3 regions of the Rhizobium binae genome follow, and region 2 is predicted to be linked to each of the others. Evidence: riboswitches for the same ligand, from Rfam matches in the RefSeq annotation. Region 2 holds a riboswitch; each other region holds the start of a gene.
What was found. A riboswitch is a leader RNA that binds a small molecule or an ion and turns the genes downstream of it on or off. The one in region 2 is predicted to bind cobalamin.
Positions count from the first base shown of each region.

Region 1: it holds a riboswitch for cobalamin, as region 2 does, so the genes downstream of both, cobU (bifunctional adenosylcobinamide kinase/adenosylcobinamide-phosphate guanylyltransferase) here and bluB (5,6-dimethylbenzimidazole synthase) in region 2, are expected to answer to the same signal.
Region 3: it holds a riboswitch for cobalamin, as region 2 does, so the genes downstream of both, nrdH (glutaredoxin-like protein NrdH) here and bluB (5,6-dimethylbenzimidazole synthase) in region 2, are expected to answer to the same signal.

Region 1 is NZ_CP071604.1:2,649,007-2,654,828, forward strand. It holds gene cobN (cobaltochelatase subunit CobN) at 1-176, opposite strand, end outside; gene cobW (cobalamin biosynthesis protein CobW) at 181-1,230, opposite strand; gene cobU (bifunctional adenosylcobinamide kinase/adenosylcobinamide-phosphate guanylyltransferase) at 1,237-1,761, opposite strand; cobalamin riboswitch at 1,960-2,356, opposite strand; gene J2J99_RS12990 (chloride channel protein) at 2,612-4,402, shown strand; gene J2J99_RS12995 (adenylate/guanylate cyclase domain-containing protein) at 4,408-5,496, opposite strand.
Region 2 is NZ_CP071604.1:2,508,401-2,514,222, reverse strand. It holds gene J2J99_RS12315 (TolB family protein) at 1-503, shown strand, start outside; gene J2J99_RS12310 (3-deoxy-7-phosphoheptulonate synthase) at 500-1,567, opposite strand; gene J2J99_RS12305 (hypothetical protein) at 1,907-2,488, opposite strand; gene J2J99_RS12300 (methyl-accepting chemotaxis protein) at 2,549-4,423, opposite strand; cobalamin riboswitch at 4,659-4,845, shown strand; gene bluB (5,6-dimethylbenzimidazole synthase) at 4,888-5,577, shown strand; gene J2J99_RS12290 (DUF2865 domain-containing protein) at 5,581-5,822, opposite strand, start outside.
Region 3 is NZ_CP071604.1:4,037,889-4,043,710, reverse strand. It holds gene J2J99_RS19720 (TIGR03862 family flavoprotein) at 1-40, opposite strand, end outside; gene J2J99_RS19715 (MerR family transcriptional regulator) at 108-530, opposite strand; gene J2J99_RS19710 (heavy metal translocating P-type ATPase) at 602-2,824, shown strand; cobalamin riboswitch at 3,029-3,255, shown strand; gene nrdH (glutaredoxin-like protein NrdH) at 3,517-3,738, shown strand; gene nrdI (class Ib ribonucleoside-diphosphate reductase assembly flavoprotein NrdI) at 3,752-4,156, shown strand; gene nrdE (class 1b ribonucleoside-diphosphate reductase subunit alpha) at 4,135-5,822, shown strand, end outside.

The DNA.
Region 1 (5,822 bases), 140 kb from region 2:
ATCAGGCTCGCAAGCCGCAGCGAATGCCCAGTCGCCCCGCCGGCATGGACCGCGGCGATCGCCGCAAGCTCGGTGTCGGCGGCCGACAGGAACAGGATATCGCCCGGCGACTGGCCGAGGTCGATGGCTTCGTCGCCGTCGCTGATCGTTCCCTGCTGGGCCAGAAGCAGATGCATGGATTTACGTCAGCGCCTCGATCGCCGCCCTGACCGCATCTTGATCCATGTCGTAAAGGCCGATGACGACGAGGCGCGTGGCCCGCGCTTCGCCCGGCGTCCAGGCGCGGTCGAAATACTGGTCGATGCGGGCGCCGACGGCCTGCAACTGCAGGCGCATTGGCTTGCCCGCAACGTCGATGAAGCCCTTCAGGCGCAGCACGTCATGCTCCGCGATGATCTCCTTCAGCTTCTCGATAAAGCCGGTGATGTCCGAGATAGCGCCAAGCTCGGCGACGAAACTGTCGAATTCGTCGTGGTCATGCGGCTCGCCAGCCTCGTGTTCCAGCTCGTGATGAGACTTGCGGTTGACGATATCGCCCTCCGTGCCGATGCCGAGGCCGAGCAGCACGCTGGCCGGCACCTCGCCGTTCCTGGCTTCGATCATCACGGGCTTGCGGGCGATGCGTGAGGCGACTTCGCTCTTCACGCGGCCGAGGCCGTCAGTGTCGATCAGGTCGGTCTTGTTGAGCACGATCAGGTCGGCACAGGTCAGTTGATCCTCGAAAAGCTCCTCGATGGGGCTCTCGTGATCGAGCGATTCATCCTCGACGCGGCGGGCATCGACGGCATCGTGATCGTCGGCGAACCGCCCGGCGGCAACGGCTGCGCTATCGACCACGGTGATGACGCCGTCGACAGTGACTTCACTGCGAATATCCGGCCAGTTGAAGGCGGCGACCAGCGGTTGCGGCAGCGCAAGACCCGAAGTTTCGATGACGATATGGTCTGGACGCTGGTCTCGCTCCAGGAGTTTGGTCATGGTCGGAATGAAATCGTCGGCCACCGTGCAGCAGATGCAGCCGTTGGTGAGCTCGATGATATCGTCCTCGGTGCAATTCTCCGCGCCGCAGCCCTTCAGCACGTCGCCGTCGACGCCGAGATCGCCAAACTCATTGATGATCAGCGCGATCTTCCTGCCGCCCGCATTGGTAAGCAGGTTGCGGATCATCGTCGTCTTGCCCGCACCCAGGAAGCCGGTGATGACGGTTGCGGGAATCTTCTGGTGGTTCATGGAACTTCAACCCTTCATTTTCAGCGGCAGCCCTGCCGCGATGAAATAAACTTCGCCGGCTTTCGCCGCGATCATCTGGTGCAGCCGGCCGGCATGGTCGCGGAACTCCCGCGCCATGCGGTTCTCGGGCACGATGCCGAGGCCGACTTCATTGGAAACGATGACAAGGCGCGCCTTTGCCTGCGGCAGCCACGCCGCAAGCGCGGCAGCCTGTAGCGCGGTATCGCGACCTTCCATCATCAGATTGGTCAGCCACAACGTCAGGCAATCGATGAGGATCGCCCTGCCCGCGCCATCGATGGCCGCAAGCCGCTCGGCAAGCGCCAATGGCTCCTCGTGCGTAGTCCAGGAGGAGCCGCGATCGGCCTTGTGCTGATCGATCCGCGCCTGCATCTCCTCGTCCCATGCCCGGCCAGTCGCGATATAATGGCGCTCGAGGCCGCTCGCTGTGACGAGGTTTTCGGCGAAGCGGGATTTACCGGAGCGCGCGCCGCCGAGAACGAGGGTGGAATTGGGAAGGCAATCGGTCATGCCGAGGCGCTCCTGCTGGGGAGGTCGGTGCCTCGATTTGCTCCGCAGATACCACAGCTGGCGGTCGAGCGGGGCGCCACGTTCTCGACGCAGGAGACTGAAAGCCTCTCATCTGCCACACAAGGCAGAGCCGAATTCATTCGTTCAGCCAAAACAACCTCCGTGCTGGCAGCGGGCTCTTTGCCCTGGATTGGGCTTTTCGCCCGGCACGGGATGGCAGGTCTCCTGGCTCGCGGGTATCGGCCACGATCGGGGCGGACCGGAAACCGGTCGCCCCTGATCGTGCCGGCGGACCCGCCTCACCTTCCCGGCTGCTTCGGTGAAGAGGTGGACGATTCGTAGAAATAGAGGCGTCCGACCCCGGTTGTTCACCATGCATTTCCAGTGGCTTTTCCGGCATCTCGTCCTTTCCGCCCGCCCGCACCATTGCTGGCTGCCGGCGAAAAGCGCTGAATGCCGGATGGAAGACCCTAACCGCTCTACAGTCGCGGGGTCGGCTGTGATGAAGGCGCCCGGCTTGGGTCCGCCCCGTCACATTCCCTTTTCATCCGGAAGAGCGCAACGCCGATCCGGAACCATCCGTTATGTCGGGATGGTCAGGCGACCATCCTTATAGCAAAGATGGTTAGGCAAGCCGGCGATTGAAGTCAACGACCTTCGCGGCCGCCTCGCACCGGATTAGCCACGGAGCTATAGGCCAATACGACTGAGTCTACCGGAAAAATCGTCTTTTATCAGAGTCTTACGTCGTGAATATTTGATCGGCGCGCCGGCTTTTCGCCGCAATTGCGTTGCAAGCGGACTGCGCCGTCGCCCTTGAACGGGTCTCTCCCCGCCTAGTTGTTTAGCCATGCTCATGAAATTGGATCGGCGCCGCTTGCGGGCGCTGCGTGTTTTCTTCGATCCGGGACGGTTGCGTGCACTGACCCGCCGCAGCGAGGTCGGCCTGTCGCTGGCAGGCGCCGTCGTCGGCATCGCCTCCGGGCTGGCCGTCACCGGCATGAGTCTCGTTTCCAAGGAACTGCATCAACTTGTCTTCGGCATCGCCGACGAGCAAAGGCTGAGTTCGTCGCTGATCGAAGACAAGCTGCTGCTGCTCACCGCCCCCGTCATGGGTGGCGTCCTGCTCGGCCTATTGCTTTACATTCTGGCCAAGCGGCGCAAAAAGCCGATGGTCGACCCGATCGAGGCCAATGCGCTGCATGGCGGCCGCCTGTCGCTTACCGACAGCATCATCGTCGCCGCGCAGAACCTCATCTCCAACGGTTTCGGCGCCTCCGTCGGCCTGGAGGCCGGTTACACCCAGCTCGCCGCTGGCCTCGCCTCGAAATTCGGTCTGAAGCTGCAGCTTCGCCGATCCGACCTGCGCACCCTCGTCGGCTGCGGCGCGGCAGGCGCCATCGCCGCCGCCTTCAATGCGCCGCTGACCGGCGCCTTCTACGCCTTCGAGCTGATCATCGGCACCTATACCATCGTGTCGCTGACGCCCGTCGTCGTCTCCGCCCTCGTGTCAACCCTTGTGGCGCGGCTGCTCGCCGAGGGCGATTTCACCATCGATATCGGCAGTTTCGGCTCCGTCGTGCCGGCCGACTATGTTCCGGCGCTGCTGCTCGGCGTCTTCTGCGCCGGCGTCGGCATCCTCCTCATGCAGGGCGTCGCCTTCATCGAGGAACTGGCCCGCAAGAGCTCGATCGCTCCGCCCTTCCGCCCCGCACTCGGCGGCATCATCGTCGGGCTGCTGGCGATGATCTCGCCGCAGGTGCTATCGGCCGGCCACGGCGCCCTGCATCTCAATCTCGCGCGCGAGGTGGCGATCCCGGCGCTGATCGGCCTCTTCCTCTTGAAATCCCTTGCCTCGGCGATCTCGATCGGCTCCGGCTTCAGGGGCGGCCTGTTTTTCGCCTCGCTGTTCATGGGTGCCCTGCTCGGCAAGCTCTTCGCCTATTGCGGCCCTTATTTCGCCGACACGACGCTGACGCCGGTCATCTATGCCGTGGTCGGCATGAGTTCGCTCGCCGTCGCCGTGATTGGCGGGCCGCTGACGATGACGTTCCTGGCGCTCGAAATTACCGGCGACTTTCCGATCACCGCCCTGGTGCTTGCCGCCGTCATTACCTCCTCGCTCGTCGTTCGCTCGACCTTCGGTTACTCCTTCGCCACCTGGCGTTTCCACCTGCGCGGCGAAAGCATCCGTAGCGCCCATGATGTCGGCTGGATCCGCAATCTAACAGTCGACAAGCTGATGCGCGCCGACGTCAAGACGGCAAAAGCCGGCATTGCGCTGGAAGAATTCAAGCGGGCCTTCCCGATCGGCTCGACCCAGCGCGTCATCCTCGTCGAGGAGAACGACAAATATGCGGGTCTCGTGCTGGTGCCGGAGATCTACGCCAACCCGACCGATGTCCAGGACGAAAGCCAGACGCTTGCCGATTTCGTCCGCTACCGCAACGATTTCCTGCAGCCGCAGATGAACGCCCGCCAGGCAGCGGCGATCTTCGACAAGACCGAAAGCGAAGCGCTTGCCGTTGTCAACAACCTGATCGAGCGCAAGGTGGTCGGCCAGCTCAGCGAGAGCCACACGCTGCGCCGCTACAGCGAAGAGCTCGACCGCCGACGCCGCGAGGTTTCCGGCGAGATCTGATCCTCTTACGACGCGGTGTCGGCGAGCCGGAAAACGTCGGCTCTCTTCGAAACGCCGCGCAAGTCGAAGGACCCCAGATATTCGCTGGCGGCCGTGCAGGTCTTGGCGAAACTCTCCGACATTAAAAGGTTCTCTCCGAGCGTGCCGCAGAGCTTCTCAAGCCGCGAAGCCTCGTTGACGGCCCTGCCGATCACCGTGAAGTCGAGCCTGCCCCGGGCGCCGACATTACCGTAGAATACCTCGCCGACATGAAGCACGACATCGACGCCGATATCCGGACCGCCATCCAGCGTCCGCTCGCTGTTGAGCACTTCGTTTGCTTTCAGCAGGTTCTTGGCGGAAGCCAGCGCAGCCAGACAAGCCCGTTTCGAATCCTCGGCGTCCGTTGGGAAGATCGCAAGCACACTGTCGCCCATGAACTTAAGAATCTCGCCGGAATTTTCCTCGACATGCCGGTCGATCAGATCGAAATGCTCGTTGAGAAAGCCGACGATCTCGGCGGGCTCATATGCCTCGGTCAACGCTGTGAAATCGCGAAGGTCGGCAAGCAGGATCGCGGCATTGATAGAACCGCCCATCCCCCTCCGCGTCTCTCCGGAGAGGATGCGCGCGCTCGTCTTGGCGCCGGTATAGACCGCAAGGATCTCGGTGGCGGTCTTCGACACCGCCACCCGGTAGGCGGCGAGCCCCAGCGCCGGCAAAAGCTGTTCGATGACTTCCAGTTGCCCGTCGGAAAATCCGCCCGGCGCATCACTGGTAAGAGAAAAGCCGAGCCCGCGCAGCGTCACCTCTTTGGGGAATTCGAAAATGCTGGTCACGTGGTCGGTGCCGCCGGCCTGCGCAAACTCGTTCAGCTCGCTGTACTGGAGCCCCTCGCCTTTGGCCAGGTTCCATCGCCCCCGTCTCTCGTCGCGGCTCAAAAGGTAAAAGATCGGCGTCTTCTCGAAGTTGCGCTCGGTCTCGCTGCCGTGCTCCGCATTTTCGAGAATGGTCGCGCCGCCGCGCACGAAGCTGGCGGAAACGCCGCGATACATCGGATGCAGGGACGGCATCCTGATGCTCGCCCGCCAGATCGGAAATCCATCCTGGATCAACCGCTCGCACAGACCGGAAACGAGTTCGCCGATATGCTCGCAGGTGATTCCCTGTTCGATAAGCCACTGAATATGATCGTTAATTTCTTGAATCTCCACATGAGCCGGCGCGATCTTATGACGGCAAATCGGGCAAATAGGCGGCGATGTCGAACCGGCTGCCGTCATATCGATTGATAGTCGCGCCAAGCCGATATTTCCAGCCGCAAACAACGGGAAGTTTTGATCCGACGGCGGTACGACGTAAGCGGGTATCCAATCACATCCTGACCGTCATACCGCTGTCGACGGTCAACACATGGCCGCTGACGAAGGAGGCTGCACGG
Region 2 (5,822 bases):
AGCCATCCTATTGGCATGGCTGGTCGCCGGATGGGCGCCAGCTCGCCTATTGCGGCATCCGCGACGACCTTTTCGACATCTATACGATCTCCGTCGACGGCGGCGCCGAGACGCGGCTGACGCATGGCGAAGGCCGCAATGACGGGCCGGATTATTCCGCCGACGGGCAATGGATCTATTTCAATTCCAGCCGCACCGGTTTGATGCAGATCTGGCGCATTCACACGGACGGTACCGGGCTGGAGCAGGTAACCTCGGACAATCAGGGGAACTGGTTCGCCCATCCGTCGCCGAAGAACGACAAGGTGCTGATCCTGTCCTACGACGCCAACGTTTTTGACCACCCGCGCGATCTCGACGTGCGGCTGCGGCTGATGGATATGGATGGCGGCAACCTGAAGACGCTGTTCGAGCTATTTGGCGGGCAGGGCACGATCAACGTGCCCTGCTGGTCACCAGACGGTGACGAGTTTGCCTATGTCAAATATTTCCCCGCGGCCTAGGCTGCGGCCGCCGCGTTCCGCCGCTCGCGGGCGGAAACAGCGAGGTCCTCCAGCACAGCGACCGACATATCCCAGTCGATACAGCCATCGGTAATGGACTGGCCGTAGACCAGCGGTTTGCCGGGGACGAGATCCTGACGGCCAGCCACGAGGTTGCTTTCGACCATCATGCCCTTGATGTGGCGGTTTCCGGCGGCGATCTGTCCGGCGACGTCCTTGACCACATGCGGTTGATTCATCGGGTCCTTGTTGCTGTTGGCATGACTGGCGTCGATGAGGATGCGGGGATCCACGCCGAGCTTGACGGCTTCGCTGACCACCACCTGGACATCGGCGGCCTCATAATTCGGCCGCTTGCCGCCGCGCAGGATGATATGGCAGTCCTCGTTGCCCTTTGTTGACGCAATGGCAGCCTGGCCGTCCTTGGTGACGGCGGGGAAGTGATGCGGCTGCGAGGCGGCGAGGATAGCGTCGAGCGCGATGCGAACGCCGCCGTCCGTGCCGTTCTTGAAGCCGATCGGGCAAGAGAGGCCGGAGGCGAGCTGGCGATGGATCTGGCTTTCGGTCGTGCGTGCGCCGATCGCGCCCCAGCTCACGAGATCGGTGATGTATTGCGGCGTGATCGTTTCGAGGAATTCGACGCCGGCAGGCAAGCCCATCGCATTGATGTCGAGCAGCAGGCGCCTGGCAATCCGAAGTCCTTCCTCGATGCGGTAGCTGCCATCGAGATGCGGATCGTTTATCAGGCCCTTCCAGCCGACCGTGGTGCGCGGCTTTTCGAAATAGACGCGCATGACGATTTCGAGATCGCTCGAGAAGCGCTGCCGTTGTTCCGCCAGCCGCTCGGCATATTCGCGTGCCGCAGCAGGATCATGGATGGAGCACGGGCCGATGACGACGATCAGGCGGTCGTCTTCTCCCTCGAGAATCTTATGGATCGCACGACGGTTGCTGGTCACCGTCGCGCTGACTGCAACGGTTCGGGGGATTTCCGCGATGATATCTGCAGGTTTGGTCAGCGGCGTGATCTCGAGGATACGCAGATCATCAATGGTATCGGGCACGGTGTGGCTCCTGTTTGGTCATACCGTGCGGAAACAAAAAAGCCGCCAGGTAGACTAGCGGCTGTTCGGGTTGTCGTCGTGTCGAATTCAGTTACGCACGGACCCGCATCCGCTGGCAGCAGCGGTACCAATAAAATCGCGAGGCGTAAATTGAAGTCGTCGACATCAGGCGTATGTAGCGTCATGGCTCCCCGTTGTCACGCAGAATTTGCTGCCTGAAATCGGATGCTCCAAGGTTAGTAATCGCTTCGGCCGTAGCCTGAAGACGTGTGGCCCGAGAGCGCACGCCTCCGGGCCACCGTGTTCATAACAACTGCTAACTGAAGGCCGCTGCTGCGATCACAGGGCGTCGACGTTGACGCCGACCGTGATGGCGCCGATCGGCGTTCCCGCATCGTCCGAAATCGTCACGCTTGCCTGCGACTGCAATGTCTGGGTCGACTCGTCCTTTTCGATCTCGTCGACGAAAATGGCATCCTTGCCGGCGCCGAAGGACTTCTGGAATTTGGCCTCGTCGCCCTGCCAGTAGTCGGAGGTCACGTCGCTCTGACCGACATTCAGCCCCTTTGCGTCCATGACGAAGATCTCGGTAATCTTGCCGCCTGAGGCCTCCTTCTTTTCCTGCAGGAGTTTCGACAGCGCATTGCCTAGCACGCCGTCGATCATCGAGTGATCGGAGCCATCGACTTCGGCGCGCCATTTCTTGTCGAGAGCGTCGATGTCGGCTTCGCTAAGCTTGGCATTCGCAGCGTCCTGCGCCTTGATGGCCTCGATGATAGCGGGATCGTTGAGCCAGGGCTTGACGTCGCTCTTCACGTAATCGGCGATCGGAGCGAGCTTGGCATCCTCGGCCATGGCTACGCCCATGGGCGCGGCGAATGCAGCAGAGGCGAAAAGCAATGCGGTCACAACTCTCTTCATGACTGTTCCCTTCCTGTGATCAGTTGCTGAGAAATAAGCTTTTGTCGGAGGTAGATGACGTCAGAACTCCCAGGCGCCCGGAGAGGCGGCGACGGCGGCATTTCCCGCATGCCGGGGCGCGACGGCTCTGGGCTCGGAGCGAGAGTGACGAGTGCTGTGGGCAGCCGGCTTGACCTGGCTTGCCGAAGACGCAGCGACGACGAACCTTCCGGCCGAATCCTGGAGCTGGCGTCCTTGAGAGAGCAGTTCCTGGCAGGCCGCATTGGTTTCCTCAACCATCGCCGCATTCTGCTGCGTCGCGTGATCCATCTGGTTGATCGCGCCGTTGATTTCCTGCAATCCCGTTGCCTGTTCGCGATAGGACTGAACGATGGAAGCGATGCTGTCGCTGATGCGGTTGATCTGTTCCTCGATCTTCAGGAGAGCGTCCCCGGTCTCGTTCACCAGTCCAACGCCGGCGGCGACCTCTTGGCCCGAGACATTGATCAGGTGCTTGATTTCCTTCGCCGCATTCGCCGACCGCTGAGCGAGTTCACGAACCTCCTGGGCGACAACGGCGAACCCCTTGCCGGCTTCGCCGGCACGCGCGGCCTCGACGCCGGCATTCAGCGCCAGCAGATTCGTCTGGAAAGCAATTTCATCGATGACGCCGATAATGCGGCCGATCTGGCTGGAGGAGGTCTGGATCCTGTCCATCGCTCCGATCGCGTCACGCACCACCGTCGCCGATACCTGGGCGCTGCGCTTCGTCTCCTCGACCAATTCTCCGGTTTCTTCAGCGCGCTGCGACGATGACTTGACAGTCGTGGTCACTTCATCGAGTGCGGCGGCGGTCTGCTCGAGTGCTGCCGCCTGTTGCTCGGTTCGCTTGGCGAGCTCATCTGCGGAGGAGGCCAGCTCGCTCGACCCGCCTTCAACTGCGAGAGAGGCGATCTTGATCTCTGTCAGCGCGGCCGCGACGGCCTGGACCATATTGTTGAAATCCTGCCGCAACTTATCGAACTCAGGACCGAGATCGGCAAGCTGGATCGAGAAATCGCCGGCGGCGAGTTTTTCCAGCGAGTTGGCAAGGCTGATCATCACCTGTCGCTGCCGGCTGTTGGCTTCTTCCGTCAGCAACGCGTTATGGGCCCGTTCGGCGTCGAAAGCGGCGCTCTGCTCGGCAGCAGCCTGCTCTCTTTCGACTTTTGCGATCGCCTCGTGACGGAAGACCTCGAGTGCCCGCGCGAGAAAGCCGATTTCATCGCCATTCTCTTTATAGGTGACGGGGGAGGTCAGATCGCCTTTCTGCAGCGCGCCGATGCGCTCGCTGAGGATTCTGAGAGGGCGGCCAACGAGGCTACGCATGGCGAGAAGAAAGGCGATGACGGCAAGCGCGGTGATAACCGACTGCGTGAGCAGCGATACGAGGACTTTCTGCCTGACTTCGGAAGCAATCTTTTCGACCGACCAGTTGGTGACGATGTAACCGGTTGCCTTGCCTGACTTGTCCACCGGCAGCGGGGCGATAATCGTGACCAATCCGGCTGATATCCCGCCATCATCGACCGTTGTCTTGTCGGGTTTCGCACTGAGGCGCTTCGCCAGATCGGCCGGCGTGGTCAAACTGGCCATGCCGTCGCGTGACCAGCTATCGACGGCGGTGGGCTCGGCGTTGAATGCGGCAAACTGCACGAGATCGAGCGAGGGGTCGTCACGGTAAAGCGAATAGGCCTCGCGAACCGCATTCGCCTTACCCCATTTGACGCCGCCTGCGGCCAGAGAGGCAAACTGCTCCACATCCTTCGACCAGTTTGCCTTGGCGCCGTCGATCAGCGCCCGGGTTTCATACACCCAGGTATAGGTGGCGAGGGCCGAAATGCCGCAAAGATTGACGGCAACGATAATCGCCGCCAGCTTGGCTGTCAGAGGCATCGTTTTCAAAAATTGGAACATCCGCGGGGCCTGGAATTGCGGCTCGGTCGGACATGACCGGCGTATCGACACGGGCATCCACGCTGACGGTCACATTATGAGCGATCATGCCCATGTCGGAGTTGCAACCCAAAACGCGCAAACGAATTGTGTATTTGACATGTGAATAAATGATAAAGTGGAATGGGATGCAGGCCAGGCGAAAGTTGTTTCGCTCTCGCACTCTCGCCGGTTCTTGCCCCGGTGCTCATTTACTGAAATAGATGCCCGGTCAGGTGCCCGCCGGTCAGGCGGGAGAATCGGGAATCCGGTGCAGGACCGGAACGTGCCCAACGCTGTAAGGCCGACGCCTGCCGCTTCATCATGCCACTGGCTATTGCCGGGAAGGCTGCGGCAGACGGATGACGCCAAGTCAGAAGACCGGCCTGGCAAGATAGACCCAACCCGCGCGGACGGCGGGCGGTTGCGTTGTTGGGGATTTGACGATGCGACCCTTTGATGAGGATGCCATGTCGGTGGCATCAGGTTTTTCTCTCGCCGAACGCGAGGCCGTTTATCACGCGATCATGACGCGGCGCGACGTGCGCAGCCAGTTCCTGCCCGATCTGTTGCCGGATGACGTCGTGGCGCGGCTTCTGACGGCCGCCCATCACGCGCCCTCTGTTGGCTTCATGCAGCCGTGGAATTTCATCCTGGTGAAAAAACCGGAGGTGCGGGCGCGTGTCCGGGATGCCTTTGCCAAGGCGAATGAGGAAGCGGCGCTGATGTTTGACGGCGAGCGGCGGCAGGCGTACCGCTCCCTGAAGCTTGAAGGCATCGCCGAGGCGCCACTTGGGATCTGCGTGACCTGCGATCCTACACGCAGCGGCAGCGTCGTGCTGGGCCGCACGCACAATCCGCGGATGGATTCCTATTCGACGGTCTGCGCCATCCAGAACCTCTGGCTTGCGGCGCGCGCCGAAGGGATCGGCATCGGCTGGGTCAGTATCTTTCGCGAAGGCGAGCTGAAAACCATTCTCGGTATCCCCGATCATATCGAGGTGGTCGCCTGGCTCTGCGCCGGCTTCGTCGATCGGCTGTATGACGAGCCGGAGCTTTCCGTCAAAGGCTGGCGGCAGCGGCTGCCACTCGAGGAACTCGTCTTCCATGATGGCTGGGGACGGAGCGAGCAGTAGCGGTCACTGCTGCTGCGGCTGAGGGCCTGGCGTTGCCGGGTTGGCAAGATCGATCGAGCCCTGGTCGCCGGCGAAGAATTGCGGGCCGACCTGGCGGACCTTGTTCTGCGTGGGATCATAGGGACGATCTGGAACGGATGGCTGCGGCGCGGGTGTTGTCGCTGCATTCTTTGTCGCCGGATTGGTGCGGATCGTCGTGATCGAGCCATGCTGCGGCGGTTCGCTCACGGCCTGCTTGTCGCGCA
Region 3 (5,822 bases), 1.5 Mb from region 2:
CCGGGCCACCACCGATGATCGCAATTCGCTTTTGGTCCATGGATGCCTTCGCCCGATTCTTTCCGGTGCAGTTTTGGCGCGGCTGCGCCTTGCCCGCAAGGGCGCGATCAGTGGTGGGAATGCGTGCACTGGCCGTGGTCGGCGAGAACCTCGATGACACGGCATTGGTCGACGCGGCCATGGCCGCAACCTTCCACCATGGTTTCGAGTTCGGCCTTCAGCGCCTTCAGGCGGCGGATGCGCTGCTCGACCTCGACGAGACGGGCCTTGGCGATGGCATCGGCCGAAGCGCAAGATTGGTGAGGATCATCCTGCAGGGTGAGCAGCGTGCGGATCGCCTCGATGTCGAAACCGAGTTCGCGGGCATGGCGGATGAAGGTGAGGCGGTTGATATCGGCAGGTTCGAAGGAGCGCTGGTTGCCTTCGCTGCGGCTCGGCGCCGCGAGCAGGCCGATGCTCTCGTAGTAACGCACCGTCGGCACTTTGACCCCGCTCCGGCGAGCGGCTACGCCAATCGTGATCTTTTTCATGACATTCCTCTTGCACCTCTAGTCGCTAGAGGATGTAGGAGAGGTGCTTCTATTTGACAAGGAATCGGATCATGGCTGAGGCGAACGAGACACGATACCGGGTCGGCGGCATGGATTGTGCCGCCTGCGCGAGCAAGATCGACGCGGCGGTCAGGCGCGTGGCTGGAGTCGTCGATGTTTCCGTCTCGGTGGTAGCGGGTTCGATGATCGTTCGGCACGACGGCAGCAGCGACCTCAAGGCGATCGAGAAGAAGGTGACGGGGCTCGGCTATTCGGTCTCGTCTTTTGCCGGAAGCGCTGCGCCGAGGGGAGATCACGGATCGTACGATCATCACGATCACGCCGGGCACGAGCATGAAGGTCATGTTCACAATCACCGCCATGCCGAAAAAGAAATCGAGGGCCTGCACGGGCATGACCATGGGCCGATGACAGGCCCCTGGTGGCAGAGCAGGAAGGGCCGGCTGACCATCCTCTCGGGTGCAGCGCTGCTTGCCGCCTACGCTGTCGGCCATCTCGCGCCTGCGGTCGGAGCCTATGCCTTCATCGTCGCCATGCTGGTCGGTCTGGTACCGATCGCGCGGCGCGCCATAATGGCGGCGTTTGCAGGCGCGCCATTTTCGATCGAGATGCTGATGACGATCGCCGCGGTCGGCGCCGTCATCATCAATGCGGGCGAGGAGGCGGCGACCGTCGTCTTCCTGTTTCTCGTCGGCGAACTGCTGGAAGGCGTGGCTGCCGGCAAGGCCCGCGAAAGCATTCGATCGCTGACGGCCCTGGTGCCGAAGAATGCTTTGCTGGAAGACAATGGCCAGACGCGGGAGGTGCCGGCGGAAAGCCTTGCCGTTGGCGCGATCATCATGGTTCGGCCCGGCGACCGTATTTCTGCGGACGGCGTCATCGTATCGGGCGAGAGCGCGATCGACGAGGCGCCGGTGACGGGCGAGAGCACGCCGGTTCGAAAGGGCGTCGATGCCGCGGTTTTTGCGGGGACAGTAAATGGCGATGCGGTGCTTAGGGTTCGCGTCACAGCGGCCGCGGCCGACAACACCATCGCCCGGGTGGTCAAGCTGGTGGAAGAGGCGCAGGAATCGAAGGCGCCGACGGAACGCTTCATCGACCGGTTCTCGCGCTATTACACGCCAGGCGTCGTGGTGGTCGCGGCGTTGGTTGCAGTCGTTCCACCGCTGTTCCTCGCCGGCGTGTGGGCTGAATGGATCTACAAGGGCCTTGCCATCCTGCTGATCGGCTGCCCCTGCGCGCTTGTCATCTCGACGCCGGCAGCAATCGCAGCCTCGCTTTCGGCAGGCGCGCGGCGCGGACTGCTGATGAAGGGCGGTGCGGTGCTGGAAGGCCTTGGGAAGGTGACGATGGTCGCCTTGGACAAGACGGGCACGCTGACGGAAGGCAAGCCTCAGGTGACCGATATCGTTTCCTTCAGTTTGAACGAAGCGCAGCTCCTGTCGCGCGCGGCGGTGCTGGAGCAGGGCTCCAGCCATCCTTTGGCGCTTGCGATCCTCAACCGCGCCAAGGCGGACGGCGTTCCCGTGCCGCCGGCCTTCGAGCTGGAGGCGCTGCCGGGCAAGGGCGTCACGGGCAAAGTCGGGGGCGAGACTCTGGATCTGCTGTCGCCGTCCGCCGCTCGCGAGCGCGGGGCGCTTGATGGGGAAAAGGACGCCTGCATCAGTGCGCTGAACGACGAGGGCAAGAGCGTGTCGGTGCTTCTCGTCAATGGCGCGGCAGCCGGCCTGATCGCCATGCGCGACGAGCCGCGTGAGGATGCTGAAGCCGGGCTGTCGGCCCTGAAAGCAGCGGGGATAGAGGCGATGATGCTCACGGGTGACAACAAGCGGGCGGCGGCAGCCGTCGCCGGCATGCTCGGCATCGACTGGCGCGGCGAGATGATGCCGCAAGACAAACAGAAGGCCGTCGGCGAATTCAAACGCCGGGGCTTCATCGTCGCCAAGGTCGGCGACGGCATCAACGACGCGCCCGCGCTGGCGGCTGCCGATATCGGCATTGCCATGGGCGGCGGCACCGACGTGGCGCTGGAGACGGCCGATGCGGCCGTGCTACACGGACGCGTCGGCGACGTGGCGCGAATGATCGCGCTTTCGCAGCGGACGATGCGCAATATTTTTCAGAATATCACCATTGCGCTCGGGCTGAAGGCTGTCTTCCTGGTGACGACGATCATCGGGATGACCGGGCTCTGGCCGGCGATCCTCGCCGATACCGGCGCCACCGTGCTGGTGACGTTCAACGCGCTCCGGCTGCTTCGAATAAGGGGATAGGCGCTTGTCTATTCGGCTCGATTCGAGCCTTCGAAATTGAAGATCGCAGAGCCGGCTACAGGCGGGCTCTATTCGTTCCGATGTTCTCCACAGCCCATTTTGCTTAAACATTCGTTATCCATGTTTTTCACAGGAACGCAGCGATTTCAGCCCGCTCGTAACGCGATGCATCAACCACCCATTGACGCTTTTCTCGATTCGCGTACTATATCTAGTGTTCGAGGTGCCTTCGATTCGTCAGGATCTGGGGGCGAAGATGGGAATACGGTGCGTTTCGCCATGATGGCGCAACAAGGCCGGAGCTGCCCCCGCAACTGTAAGCGGCGAGCAACTGTCCGATTTCAGGTCACTGAGGCATGAGGCCTCGGGAAGGCCGGGGCAGGGTGCTTCGACCCGCTAGCCAGGAGACCTGCCTTGAACGAAACGTCCACGGGCGGGGTGTCCGGAAGGTCGCGTGCATGAAGCGGAATGATCCGCGCCTGTTGCGCTGCCCCGAACGTCCGCATGCGCACTTCGGGGTTGAAGTCATGTCCAGAACATCAAGGCCGCCGCCCGCACAAATCCGGAAAGAGATCGTATCGGGCGTTTAAGCCGCCGACTTTGCCAGATCACCATCAAGCGTTGCCCCGGACGTCGCAAGGCGTCCGATCCGAGTATTGCGTCCTGAATTCTTTGACATCACGAGGAACATGATGAGCGTTACCGTCTACAGCAAACCTGCCTGCGTCCAGTGCACCGCCACCTATCGCGCCCTCGACCGCCTGGGCGTCGATTACGATATCGTCGATATCTCGCAGGACGCCGAAGCGCTCGATCGCGTCCGCAGCCTCGGCTACATGCAGGCGCCGGTCGTCATCGCCGGCGAGCGGCATTGGGCGGGTTTCCGTCCCGATATGATCAGTGCGCTCTCCTGACCGGAAAACGGCGGTGGGGCTGATCGTCTACTATTCCAGCCGATCGGAGAACACCCACCGATTCGTCACCAAGCTCGGGCTGCGCGCGGCGCGCATTCCTTCTAGCGGCGGAGAGGCGTTGCGTATCCGCGAGCCTTTCGTTCTCATCGTGCCGACCTATAGCGGCGACAGTGGCAAGGGTGCCGTTCCCAAGCAGGTGATCCGTTTCTTGAACGATGCGGAGAATCGAGGACACATCCGGGGCGTTATTGCCGCGGGCAACAGCAATTTCGGCGAGACATACGGGCTCGCCGGCGACGTGATTTCGCAGAAATGCCAGGTGCCCTACCTCTACAGGTTCGAGCTCATGGGCACGGAAGAAGATGTCGCCAACGTCAAACACGGAATGGAACGATTTTGGACACGGCAACAACTCTGACGCGGGATGCGGGCGCAAAACCGCATAGCACTTTTGCTCACCCCGCCGGCGAACGCCCTGTAAAAGCGGCGGAAACGCTGGACTATCATGCGCTGAACGCCATGCTGAACCTCTATGACGATGAGGGACGGATCCAGCTCGACAAGGACCGCTTGGCGGCAAAGCAGTATTTCCTGCAACACGTGAACCAGAACACCGTGTTCTTTCACAATCTCAGGGAAAAGCTCGATTACCTCGTGACCGAGGGCTACTACCAGCAGGAGGTGCTCGACCAGTATTCCTTCAATTTCGTACGCGAACTGTTCGATGAGGCCTATGCCCGAAAGTTCCGTTTCCCGACCTTCCTCGGTGCGTTCAAATATTACACCAGCTATACGCTGAAGACCTTCGACGGAAAACGCTATCTCGAGCGCTACGAGGACCGCATCTGCATGGTGGCGCTGACGCTGGCGCGTGGCGATGAGGCCCTTGCCCGCGACGTGGTCGACGAGATCATTTCCGGCCGGTTCCAGCCGGCGACGCCGACCTTCCTCAACGCTGGCAAGAAGCAGCGCGGCGAACTTGTCTCCTGCTTCCTGCTGCGGGTCGAGGACAATATGGAATCGATCGGCCGGTCGATCAATTCGGCGCTGCAATTGTCGAAGCGCGGCGGCGGCGTGGCGCTGTCGCTGACGAACATCCGCGAGGCCGGCGCGCCGATCAAGCAGATCGAGAACCAGTCGTCGGGCATCATTCCCGTCATGAAACTGCTCGAAGACAGTTTTTCCTATGCCAACCAGCTCGGTGCCCGTCAGGGAGCGGGTGCTGTCTATCTCAACGCCCATCACCCCGACATTATGCGCTTCCTCGACACCAAGCGCGAAAATGCCGATGAGAAGATCCGCATCAAGACGCTGTCGCTCGGCGTCGTCGTGCCCGACATCACCTTCGAGCTCGCCAAGAACAACGAGGATATGTATCTGTTCTCGCCCTATGACGTGGAGCGCGTTTACGGCATGCCCTTCACCGAGATTTCGGTGACGGAAAAGTACCGGGAGATGGTGGCGGACGCCCGTATCTCGAAGAAGAAGATCAAGGCGCGTGAATTCTTCCAGGTGCTCGCCGAGATACAGTTCGAGAGCGGTTATCCCTACCTCATGTTCGAGGATACGGTGAACCGGGCAAACCCGATCGCCGGCCGCATTTCGATGAGCAACCTCTGCTCGGAGATCCTGCAGGTCAGCGAGGCGAGCGAATACAACGACGACCTCTCCTACAAGCATCTGGGCAAGGATATTTCCTGCAATCTCGGCTCGCTGAACATTGCGGCGGCCATGGATTCCGCCGATTTCGGCAAGACGGTCGAGACCTCGATCAGGGCGCTGACGGCCGTCTCGGACATGAGCCACATTGCCTCGGTCCCTTCGATCGAGAAGGGCAACGACGAGAGCCATGCGATCGGCCTCGGCCAGATGAACCTGCACGGCTATCTCGCCCGCGCACGCATCTTCTACGGCTCGGAGGAAGGCGTCGATTTCACCAATATCTATTTCTATACGGTGACCTATCACGCGATTCGCGCCTCGAACCTGCTGGCGGTCGAACGCGGCCAAAGCTTCAAGGGCTTCGAGAATTCGAAATATGCCTCCGGCGACTATTTCGACAAATATATCGAAACGGAATGGAA